One region of the Dactylosporangium sp. NPDC050688 genome, then DNA from elsewhere that is predicted to be linked to it. Evidence: riboswitches for the same ligand, from Rfam matches in the RefSeq annotation. Region 1 holds a riboswitch; the other holds the start of a gene.
What was found. Region 1 has a riboswitch for cobalamin ahead of AB0H83_RS33245 (ABC transporter substrate-binding protein). Riboswitches for the same ligand answer to the same signal wherever they lie in the genome.
Positions count from the first base shown of each region.

Region 2: another riboswitch for cobalamin. It lies ahead of bluB (5,6-dimethylbenzimidazole synthase); the one in region 1 lies ahead of AB0H83_RS33245 (ABC transporter substrate-binding protein).

Region 1 is NZ_JBFAIC010000044.1:63,844-68,930, forward strand. Features, by position in the region: gene AB0H83_RS33230 (DUF1540 domain-containing protein) at 144-440, shown strand; gene AB0H83_RS33235 (ABC transporter ATP-binding protein) at 527-1,306, opposite strand; gene AB0H83_RS33240 (iron ABC transporter permease) at 1,389-2,387, opposite strand; gene AB0H83_RS33245 (ABC transporter substrate-binding protein) at 2,450-3,382, opposite strand; cobalamin riboswitch at 3,471-3,609, opposite strand; gene AB0H83_RS33250 (FtsX-like permease family protein) at 3,704-5,087, opposite strand, start outside.
Region 2 is NZ_JBFAIC010000026.1:1,278-6,364, reverse strand. Features, by position in the region: gene AB0H83_RS24240 (hypothetical protein) at 1-488, opposite strand, end outside; gene AB0H83_RS24235 (hypothetical protein) at 572-973, opposite strand; gene AB0H83_RS24230 (alpha/beta fold hydrolase) at 1,062-1,901, shown strand; gene AB0H83_RS24225 (HAD family hydrolase) at 1,872-2,558, opposite strand; gene AB0H83_RS24220 (Uma2 family endonuclease) at 2,614-3,132, opposite strand; cobalamin riboswitch at 3,361-3,567, shown strand; gene bluB (5,6-dimethylbenzimidazole synthase) at 3,606-4,226, shown strand; gene AB0H83_RS24210 (YciI family protein) at 4,339-4,695, shown strand; gene AB0H83_RS24205 (DUF6596 domain-containing protein) at 4,737-5,087, shown strand, end outside.

The sequences.
Region 1 (5,087 bases):
CTGCGGTGATACCCCTGCCAACCATCCTGTGCCATCGCAGGGAAACGCACCGGCAGACGAATTCCCGACTATTGTTTGGCTTAATCGCGATGCCGTCGACCGGGCATTGTCGATCAGATGCAGAAACAGTGAGCGGAGAAGTCATGAAGACTCTGTTGCAGATGCCTGCTGTGCGCACATGCGCCGCCGTCTCGTGCAGTTTCAACGACGGTGGCTGTCATGCCCCGGCCGTGACCGTGGCGGCGCCCGGTGCGACGGCGTCCTGTGCGACGTTCGTCGAGTCGCCGGTGCACGGGGGCATCGCGGATGTCACCGGCAGCGTCGGCTCGTGCGCCCGCACGGACTGCGCCCACAACACCAGCCTGGCCTGCACGGCGCCGTCCGTGACGGTCGGACCGGGTGTCACGGCCAGCGACTGCCTGACCTACCAGCCAGCCTGACCTACCACGTGACCCGGCCGGCGCGGCAGGACACCGCCAGGCCGAGGACCGCGAACACCGCGACCGGCAGCCGAGGTGGTCGAGCGTCAGTGGGGAGTACTGCGGACCGGCACCACCAGGCGGCCGTGCTCGCTGTGCACCACACGCACGCGGGCCCGGTAGTGGGTGGCGAGCAGTTCCTCGGTCAGCACGTCGGCCGGGGCGCCCGAGGCGACGACCGCGCCGCCGGCGAGCAGTACCATCCGGTCTGCGTATTGGCCGGCGATCGCGAGGTCGTGCATCGTCGCCAGGACCGTCAGCCCGCTTTCCCGGCGCAGCTGATCCACCAGCTCCAGCACCTCCTGCTGGTGCCCGATGTCCAGCGCGGTGCCCGGCTCGTCCAGCAGCAGCAGGCTGGCGCCCTGGACGAGTGCCCGGGCCAGGAACACCCGCTGCCGTTCACCGCCGGAGAGGGTGCCGAGCAGCCGCCCGGCGAAGCGGTCCAGGTCGAGCCGGCCCAGCACCTCGCGCACCGCGACCAGGTCAGCGGCGGACTCCCGACCCAGCGGCGCGACGTATGGCGTGCGGCCGAGCAGGACGTAGTCGAACACGGCCATGCCGGGCGGGACGACCGGCGACTGCATGACGGCCGCGACGGTCCGGGCCCGCTGGCGGCGGGGCAGGCGGGCCACCGGCGCGCCGAACAGGGCGATCGACCCGGTGCTGGGCACGAGACCGCCGACGGCGCGCAGGAGGGTCGACTTGCCGGCGCCGTTCGGCCCGATGATCGTGACCCATTCGCCGGCCTCGACGGTCAGGTCGACGCCGGCCAGGATGGTCGCGCCGTCCAGCGTGACCCGCAGATCCCGTACCTCGACGGCGGTCATGCGTCCTGCGCTCCGCTGCGGCCGCGCGCCTCGCGGACCGAGCCCATGGTGCCGGGCCTCCTGCGCCTCGCCGCGGAACCGGTCACAGTGCCACCCGCCCGGAGGAGCGCAGGACGAGCACGAAGAACGGCGCGCCGAAGAACGCGGTGACCACCCCGATCGGGATCTCGGCGGGGTTGCCCGCGGTGCGGGCCACCAGGTCCGCGACGGTCAGGAACGCACCGCCGAAGAGCATCGACAGCGGAAGGATCGCCCGGTAGCTGGCGCCGACGAGCAGCCGGACGGTGTGCGGGACGATGATGCCGACGAATCCGATGAGACCGGACACCGACACCGCGGCGGCGGTGGCCAGGCTGGCCGCGGCGAGCAGCACGTAGCGCGACCGCTGCGGGTTCAGCCCGAGGCTCGCGGCCTCCTCGTCACCGACCGAGAGCACGTCCAGCTCCCTGCGCAGGAGCAGGATCACCGCGGCGGTCACGCCCGCATAGGGTAGGACGACCCGCACGTCGGACCAGCCGGCGGTGGACAGGCGCCCGAGCAGCCAGGAGTACACCTCGCGGATCGTGTCGATGTTGCGCTGCATCACGTACGTCTGGGCGGCGGCCAGGAAGGCCGAGACCGCCACGCCGGCCAGGATCAGCGTGGTCGGCGAGCGTTCCCGCCCGGCGCCGGCGCTGAGCAGGTAGGCCAGCAGCACCGCGCCCATCGCGCCGGCGAACGCGACGACCGGTGTAGTCAGTGGGACCCCGCCGAGCAGCGTGCCCTGCGCGCCGCCACGGTACGCGATGAGGACGGTGACCGCCAGGCCCGCGCCGGCCGCCACGCCCAGCAGGCTCGGATCGGCCAGAGGATTACGGAACACGCCCTGGAAGCAGCCGCCGGCGAGGGCCAGCATCGCGCCGACCAGCAGGCTGAGGACGACCCGGGGCAGCCGGATCTCGGCGACGATGGCGATCTCGCGCTCATTGAGGCCGCTGTCCAGGTGCACGCCGGGCAGCAGGTTCAGCAGTTCGGCGGCGACGCTGCCGGGCGGCAGGCTCACCGGGCCCAGGGCGACGCCGCCCACCAGCGCCACGAGCATCGCCAGCACGCCGGCCACGACCCAGCTCGGGCGGAGCCGGTCGGTGGACCGGCGGCTGGGTCTCACGCGGGCACCTTGGCCACTGCCTCGACGATGGCCCGGAGCAGATCGACCGCGCGCGGGCCCCAGCGGGACGCCACGGCGTCGTCCAGCGCGACGATCCGCCCGGTCTTCACCGCGGTGATGCCGGACCAGCCGGGGCGGGCGGCGACCGTCTCGGCCGACTGCTTGCAGCACTTCGCGTCGGCGAGGAACACCAGATCCGGGTCGGCCTGGACCAGCACCTCGACGGAGAGCTGGGGATAGCCGCCCTTCGCGCCGCCGGGGTCCGCGGGATCGGCCACGTTCTGCAGGCCTGCCATGGTGAACAGCGAGCCGACGAACGTGCTGCCGGTGACCGTGTACAGCGTCGGGTCGAGCTCGTAGTAGTACGTCAGCTTGCTCGAGCGCGGCGGCAGGCCCTTGATCAGCTTGTCGACGTCGTGGCGCATGCGTCCGACCAGGTCCGTGGCCTCGGAGCCGTGGCCCGTGAGCCGGCCCAGCTCGTCGATCTGCCGGTACGTGTCGTCGAGCGTGACGGCCGCCGGTGCGAGGTAGACCGGGATCTTGAACTTGGCGAGCTGCTCGACGACCTTGTTGGCGTCGGTGGTCAGGACGACCAGGTCGGGGTTCTTGGCCACGATCGCCTCGGCGTTCGGCTGGAACCCGGACAACTGCGACGTCGGTACCTCGGCCGGATAGTCGGATTGGTCGTCGACCGCCGTCACCTGCGCGCCCGCACCGATCGCGAAGAGCATCTCGGTGGTGCTCGGCGACAGCGACACGATCTTCGTGGGGCGTTGCTCCAGCGTGACCTTGCCCACCGTCACCGGATACGCGGCGGCGTCGGCGGAGCCGGGCTGCGGGGTGCCGTCCGCGCCGCCGGCGCAAGCGCCGAGCGTGAGCGCGATGGCGACCAGGGCGGCACCGAACGTTACCGGGGTGCGTCTGCTCATCAGTCCTCCTGTCGGTCGAGGAGTCGGTGCTTCGCCGACAGGGGGTGACGAACATGCCCCGCCCGCAAGGCGCCCTTCCTCGAGAGCGCGGTTCGCGACCGTCCCCGGCAGGCGACCTGGCTAGTCCCCGGACCGTACGGATCGGGGCATCACAGTTGCGGGACAGCACCGGTGTCGCACCGGTTTCGCTGCGGGTGGTCGCCTGAACCGTAGTACATCGACGCCGGTCGGGGTCGGCCAGGACCACGCGACCGAGTTCGACGTGCAGGGACAGCACCGGTTCGACCGCAGCCTGGTGCGCCCCGCGGACACTGCGCCGGGTCACTCGCCCGCGCGGAGCACCTCGCCCAGCTGCCGGCGGCGGCGCAGCGCCGCCTCGACCGGCACCACGACGGCGACCGCCGCCAGCAGCACCCCGCCCAGCAGCGCGAGCCACCCCCACGGCAGTACCAGGGAAGGGTCAACGGTCTGGCGGGTGAGCAGCCGCAGTTCGAGCGGGCCGAGCGTGAGCCGGGCCAGCACCGCGCCGAGCAGCGGGCCGCCCACGGCGGCGAGCAGCACCGCAGGCAGCAGCTCGCCGGCCGCGATCCAGCGGGCGTCACGTGGCCGCAGGCCGAGGGTGCGCAGGCGGGTGAGGGTCTGCCAGCGTTGCGGTGCGCCGGCGGCGGCGCCGAGGGCGAGCCCGAGCAGTCCCAGCACCAGCAGCGTCGCGGCGGCGGTGCGGGCCAGCCGCAGCAGACCCGCGGTCAGCGGCGCAGCGCGGCGCGCGCGTTCCACGTCGGCGCGGAGCACGACGTTGGCGGCGGAGTCACCCGAGGCGACGGCGGCGGCGGTGCCGGGACCGGTCACCCAGACGGTGTTGGGCACGGTGGTCAGGCCGGCGGCAGCGAGGCCGGCGGTGTCCACGACGACGAGGTCGGTGGCGCCGCCGATGGCGGGCGCGGTGCCGACGGCGGTGAGCCGGATCGCCGGGGCGCCGTCCGGCTGGGGCAGTTGCAGGTGCATGCCGGGCTGGAGGCTGCCGTCGCCGGAGAGCACCAGCGCGGGGACGTCGCCGGGGGCGGGGTTCGCGAGCCGGGCGAGCGCCGGTGCGTCCGGCAGCGGGGTGGCGGCGAGCAGCCGCTGGAACGCGGCGGCGTCGACGATCACCAGGCGGGGGGCGGTGATCGCGGCGTCGGCGATGACCCTGGCCCGGTCGGTGACCTGTGCGACGACGACGTGGTCGATCCCGGGTGCGGCGGCGATGCGCGCGGCGAGGGCGGGCGTCGAGGTCGCCGCGGCCGGGGCGACGTCGACGCGGGCGTCGGCGCCGACGGTGCGCCACGAGCCGTCGGTGAGACCCTGACCGGCGGTGGCGTCGACGGTGAGGGCGAACGACGCGAGTGCGGTGGCAGTCACCAGCGCCAGCGGCGGGAGGATCCGGGTGGCGGTGGCGGCGGCCCGGGCGGCGCCGAACACGGCGAGGGGGCGGCGGGAGCGCAGGGCCTGGCGGAGCGCGAGGCGGGTGCCGGCGGGCAGCAGCCGCAGCAGCAGCAGCGCCGCGGCGAGCGCGCCGAGCGCCGGTGCGCTGGTGGGCAGGCCCCCACTGCCGTCGGGGGTGGAGGCCGTGCCGGTCGGGGTGATGCCGCGTTGGTGCAGCGCGGTGAGGGCGCCGGCCGCGGCGATGACGATCGCGACGTCCAGCGCGGCGCGGCGCAGTTGCCGG
Region 2 (5,087 bases), on a different contig from region 1:
ATGCCGAAGTCGGTGTCGCCGGTCATCCGCACCCCGACCGCGCGCTCGCCGAGTGTCGCCGGCAGCTGCGCCGGGGTCAGCGTGAAGCGCACCGTGATGCCGGCCAGGTCCTGGCTGAAGGACTTGCAGGTGGTGCCGGCGGCGGCGAGGCGGTCCATCGCGGGCGCGGCGCCGCCGGCCGGGAAGTGCACGAGCGCGTGGGTCAGGTACGGCCCGACGGCGCCCTTGCTGTAGGTGACGGCGGCGGCCGTGGTGCCGTCGCCGGTCACCGGGGCCAGGGACGGGCAGCCGGGGAAGTTGCCGCCGAGGGTCACCGCGCCGTCGGTGTTCGTGGCCGCCGCGACCGGCACGAACCCGCCGGGCAGGTCGGCCGGCGTCAGCAACGCGGGCCGCAGGTCCTCGGAAGCCTGGGCGTGGGCGGCGGTGGCCGGGGAACCGGTCACCGCGACGGCGGCCGCGACGGCCGCCAGCCTGTGAACCATCCTCATCGACCCAACGCTACGGACACCCCACGGCCTTCATGGCGTTTCGCCCGATATTCCCACTGTTCGTGCTCGCCGCGAGCCGGCCGTCACGCGCCGAGCTGTCCGAACGTGGTGTCCGCCTCGTCGTCGATCTGGAAGCCGGGCCCGAGGCGCCGGGCCACGGTGCGCGCGTCCACCGACATCCACCGCTGCACGGCCGCGTACGCGGGGTCGGCGATGTGGTACCGGCAGCTGCCGCCCCACCAGCCGGGCTCATAGGACACCACGTCGACGAGCCGCCCCGAGAACGGGAACCGGGCCCGGACCTGCTGCGGGATCGTGCACCCGTAATCCTCGAAGTACGGCTGGACGGTCAGCATGGCCAGTAATCGCCCGCCGTCCTCGCGCCACGCCCGTAACCGGCCGGTGCGTTGCAGCGTCCCGGATGTCCGGGTCTGCTCCCGATAGTTCCAATAGAGTTCGTCGTGTACGAGTTGAGCCGCCGCCATGCGGGCCATTGTGTCGATATGACGGGCGTCGATCGCCCGTCGTTGGACACCGTTGGACAACCCGCGCCCGGCGCTAGGATTGCCGGCGATGACGACGGTCCCGGCCGCGAGCACGCCCGCGGTCACCTTCACCAGTGGCGGCCAGACGCTCGCCGGCGTGCTGCACCTGCCGGCCGGCCCCGGCCCGCACCCGGTGGTCGTGCTCCTGCACGGCTTCCCCGGCAACGAGCGCAACTTCGACCTCGCGCAGTCGCTGCGCCGGGCCGGCTACGCGGCGCTCGTGTTCCACTACCGCGGCTCGTGGGGGATGGGCGGCGACTACGCGTTCACGCACGTGCTGCAGGACGCCGCCGCGGTCGTCGCCGCGGTGCGCGCCGAGCCGTTCGCCGCCGCGCACCGTCTCGACCCGGCCCGCGTCGCGGTGGCCGGGCACAGCCTCGGCGGGTTCGCCGCGCTGATGACCGCCGCCGCCGACCCGGCCGTGGCCGCGACCGTCTCGATCGCCGGGTTCGACGTCGGCACCGCCGCCGTGCTGTGCGCGGATCCCGTGACCCGGGCCGAGTGCGTCGAGGCGCTCGGCAGCGACCTGCTCCCGCTGCGCGGCACCAGCGGCGAGGCCCTCGTCAGCGAGATGGTCGCGGCCGGTCCGGCGTGGCGCCTGGCCGGTCTCGCCCGCGCGTTCGAGGACCGCCCGGTGCTGCTCGTCGGCACCGGCCGCGACCCCGTCACGCCGCAGGAGGTGCACCATCAGCCGCTGGTGCGGGCGTACGGGCAGCGCCCCCGCATCCGCCTGGAGCACCTGGTGTTCGACACCGACCACGCGCTGTCGGACCACCGCGTCGAGCTCGCCGGCGTCCTGCTCGACTTCCTCGGCCGCAGCCTCGGCGGGGCGGCCGCGTCACAGCAGGGCGGGCAGCTCGCGCAGTGACGTGACCCGGTGCGGCTCGTCGAGCGGCCCGGCCCCGTCGCGGTCCAGGTGCACCGCGCGCAGCCCGGCCGCCCGGGCGGGCACCACGTCCAGGTCGTGCCGGTCGCCGACGCTCACCACCGCGCCGGGCGGCAGCCCCCACTGCCGGCACGCCGCGGCGAACACCGCGGGGTCGGGCTTGAACAGCCCCAGCGCCTCGGCGGTGTAGACCGGCCCGGCCCGGTCCAGCAGCCCGATGCGGGCCAGCTTGTCGGTCTGCTGCGCCACGATGCCGTTGGTGAGCACCGCCGTGCGCAGTCCGGCCCGGTGCAGCGCCGCCAGGGCCGGTGCGGCGTCAGGATAGGGCGCCCAGGCCTGCTCGTACCCCCGCAGAAACCCGTTGAAGAGGGTGTCCAGGCGCGCCTCGTCGTCCTCGGCGGGCCGGCCGACCGCGACCAGGAAGTCCCTGACGCGGCGGCGGCGCTGCTGCTGGAACGTGATGCGCCCGGCCCGCCAACCGGCCAGGTGCCGCTCCTGCACGGTGCGCCACAGGGCCAGGGTCCGCGCGTCCGGTCCGACCCCGATCGTGGGCAGCCACCGCAGCAGCGCCGCGGTCACCGCGCCCTCGTGGTCCAGCAGCGTGCCGTCGAGGTCGAGCAGTACTCCCTGCACCGTCACGTGCGGGGATGGTACCGGTGACGAACCTGACCTATTTCCACCGGTGCTGTTGCCCTCAGCTGAGGTCGGGCACGGGCCCGTTCAGCAGCCAGGCCAGGGGCCGCGGCTCGTGCTCCGTCACGAACTCGCCGTCGCGCAGGACCAGCGCCTGCAAGGTGGTGGCCGCGTCGCGACCGACGATCCAGTAGCGGGGGACGCCGGCCGTCGCATACTCGTCGCGCTTGATGACGCGGTCGATGTGCTCGCTGTCGGGCGACACCACCTCGACCGCGAGAAGTAGTCCGTCGATGCCCGCGTAGCTGGAGCGTGCCGCGCGTGGTGGCTTGTCCTTCGCCCAGACCGTCACGTCCGGCTGCCGCCCGCCGCCGACGTGGATGCCGCAGTCGACCATGATCTGCTCGGGTCCAAACCCATTGGCGTGGAACCAGTGCACCATCTTGGCGACGGTCACCGCATGCTCCGGGTGGGCCGGCGGCATGATGGACAGCACCCCTTCTCGACTCAGCTCGTAGCGGTGATGCTCATCCGCATCCGCCATGGCCGCGACGTCGTCGAGGGTGATCGTGGTCGGCATCCGAGCGCCAACAGCCGCTGCGCTCATGTCGCTCCTCCTGTCCACGCCCGAAGCATACCGACGACCCTGCCGCGATCCGTGCCACAATGACAGATATGAGCATAAGCCCATATCACTGCCGAGGCCCGTCCGGAGCCGCCGCCGGCGCTCGCGTTCCACCTGCTGGAGGAGGGGCGGCTCACCACGCATTACCGGCTGTGCGTCTAGGCCAGGCGTTTAGGCTTGCGGCGGCATGAACTGATGCGAGGTGCCCCGGGCGACCGGGGAGAATCGGGAAGCCGGTGTGAATCCGGCACGGGCCCGCCGCGGTGATCGGGGAGCTGCCGTCCATGCGCGCCCGCGCGGCGTGCGGTCACTGGCCTGCGGGCTGGGAAGGCGGACGGTGCAGGCGTTGATCCGAGAGTCCGAAGACCGGCCTCGCGGTCACCGCCCGCCCCGCGACGGGGCGGGCCGAGCAGCGGGAGCCTGCCCTCATGAGCACCGACCTGTACGACGTCGTGCGCCGCCGCCGCGACGTGCGCGGCCAGTTCACCGGGGCGCCGATCCCCGGCGAGGTCCTCGACCGCGTGCTGAGCGCCGCGCACGCGGCCCCGAGCGTGGGGCTGACCCAGCCGTGGGACTTCGTCCTCGTGCGCGACCCCGGGCTGCGCCGCGCGTTTCACGAGCACGTCCGGCAGGAGCGGGCGACGTTCGCCGCGACCCTTGACGGCGAGGCCGCCGGGACGTTCGCCCGGATCAAGATCGATGGGGTGCTGGAGTCGACGATGTCGGTGGTCGTCACGTACGACGCCGGCCGCGGCGGACCGGGAGTGCTGGGGCGGCACGCGATCGCCGACGCCGGCCTCTACTCGGTGTGCCTCGCCATCCAGAATCTGTGGCTCGCCGCGACCGCCGAGGACCTGGGCGTGGGGTGGGTGTCGTTCTACCGCGAGCCGTTCGTGCGTGAGCTGCTGGGCATCCCCGAGACGATCCGCCCGGTCGCGTGGCTGTGCCTCGGGCCGGTGACGCACCTGGAGACGGTGCCGGACCTGGAGCGGCACGGCTGGCGGCACCGCACCCCGCTCGCCGCGGCGCTGCACCACGACCGCTGGTAGCTGTCGGTTGGCTCCAGCTCACCCGGCGGCGCTTGTCGATTCTGCCGCACTGCGGTTCGTCGTACAGCTGGACGGGCACGACAACGGGCCCGATGGACGAATGGGACGGACAATGGCGAAGTACCTGATCCTCATCTACGGCGACGAGCAGCGCTGGGACGCCGAGACCGAGCAGGAGCGGCGGGCGAAGGAGGAGGGCCACCGGGCGTTCCACGCCGCGGCCGGGACCGGCGTCCTGCACGGGCAGGAGCTGGAGGGCTCGGCGACCGCGACGACCCTGCGTGGCTCCGGCGGCGGGCGGCTCGTCACGACTGACGGGCCGTTCCTGGAGTCGAAGGAGGCCCTCGGCGGGTTCTACGTCGTCGAGGCCGCCGACCTCGACGCGGCGATCTCCCTGGCCGCGCTGCTGCCGGAGCTGGCCTCCGGGCACGGTGGCGTCGAGATCCGCCCGATCGTGGACCACGGGTGAGCGAGGCGGTCGCCGAGGCGCACCGGCGCGAGTGGGCCCGGGTGCTCGCCGCGACGGTGCGCCTCACCCGGGACCTGGACCTCGCCGAGGAGTGCGTCCAGGACGCGTACGCGCAGGCGCTGCGCTCCTGGCCCGTCGACGGTGTCCCGGCCCGCCCCGGCGCGTGGCTCACCACCGTCGCCCGCAACCGCGCCCTGGACGTGCTGCGCCGCGAGACCGCGCTGCGGCGGGCGCTGCCGCTGCTGGTGACCGGCGAGGCCACGCCCGGGCCGGGGGAGGACGACGACCGGCTCCGCCTCGTCTTCACCTGCTGCCACCCGGCGCTGTCGCGGGAGGCGCAGGTCGCGCTCACCCTGCGGCTCGTGTGCGGGCTGTCGACCGCCGAGGTGGCC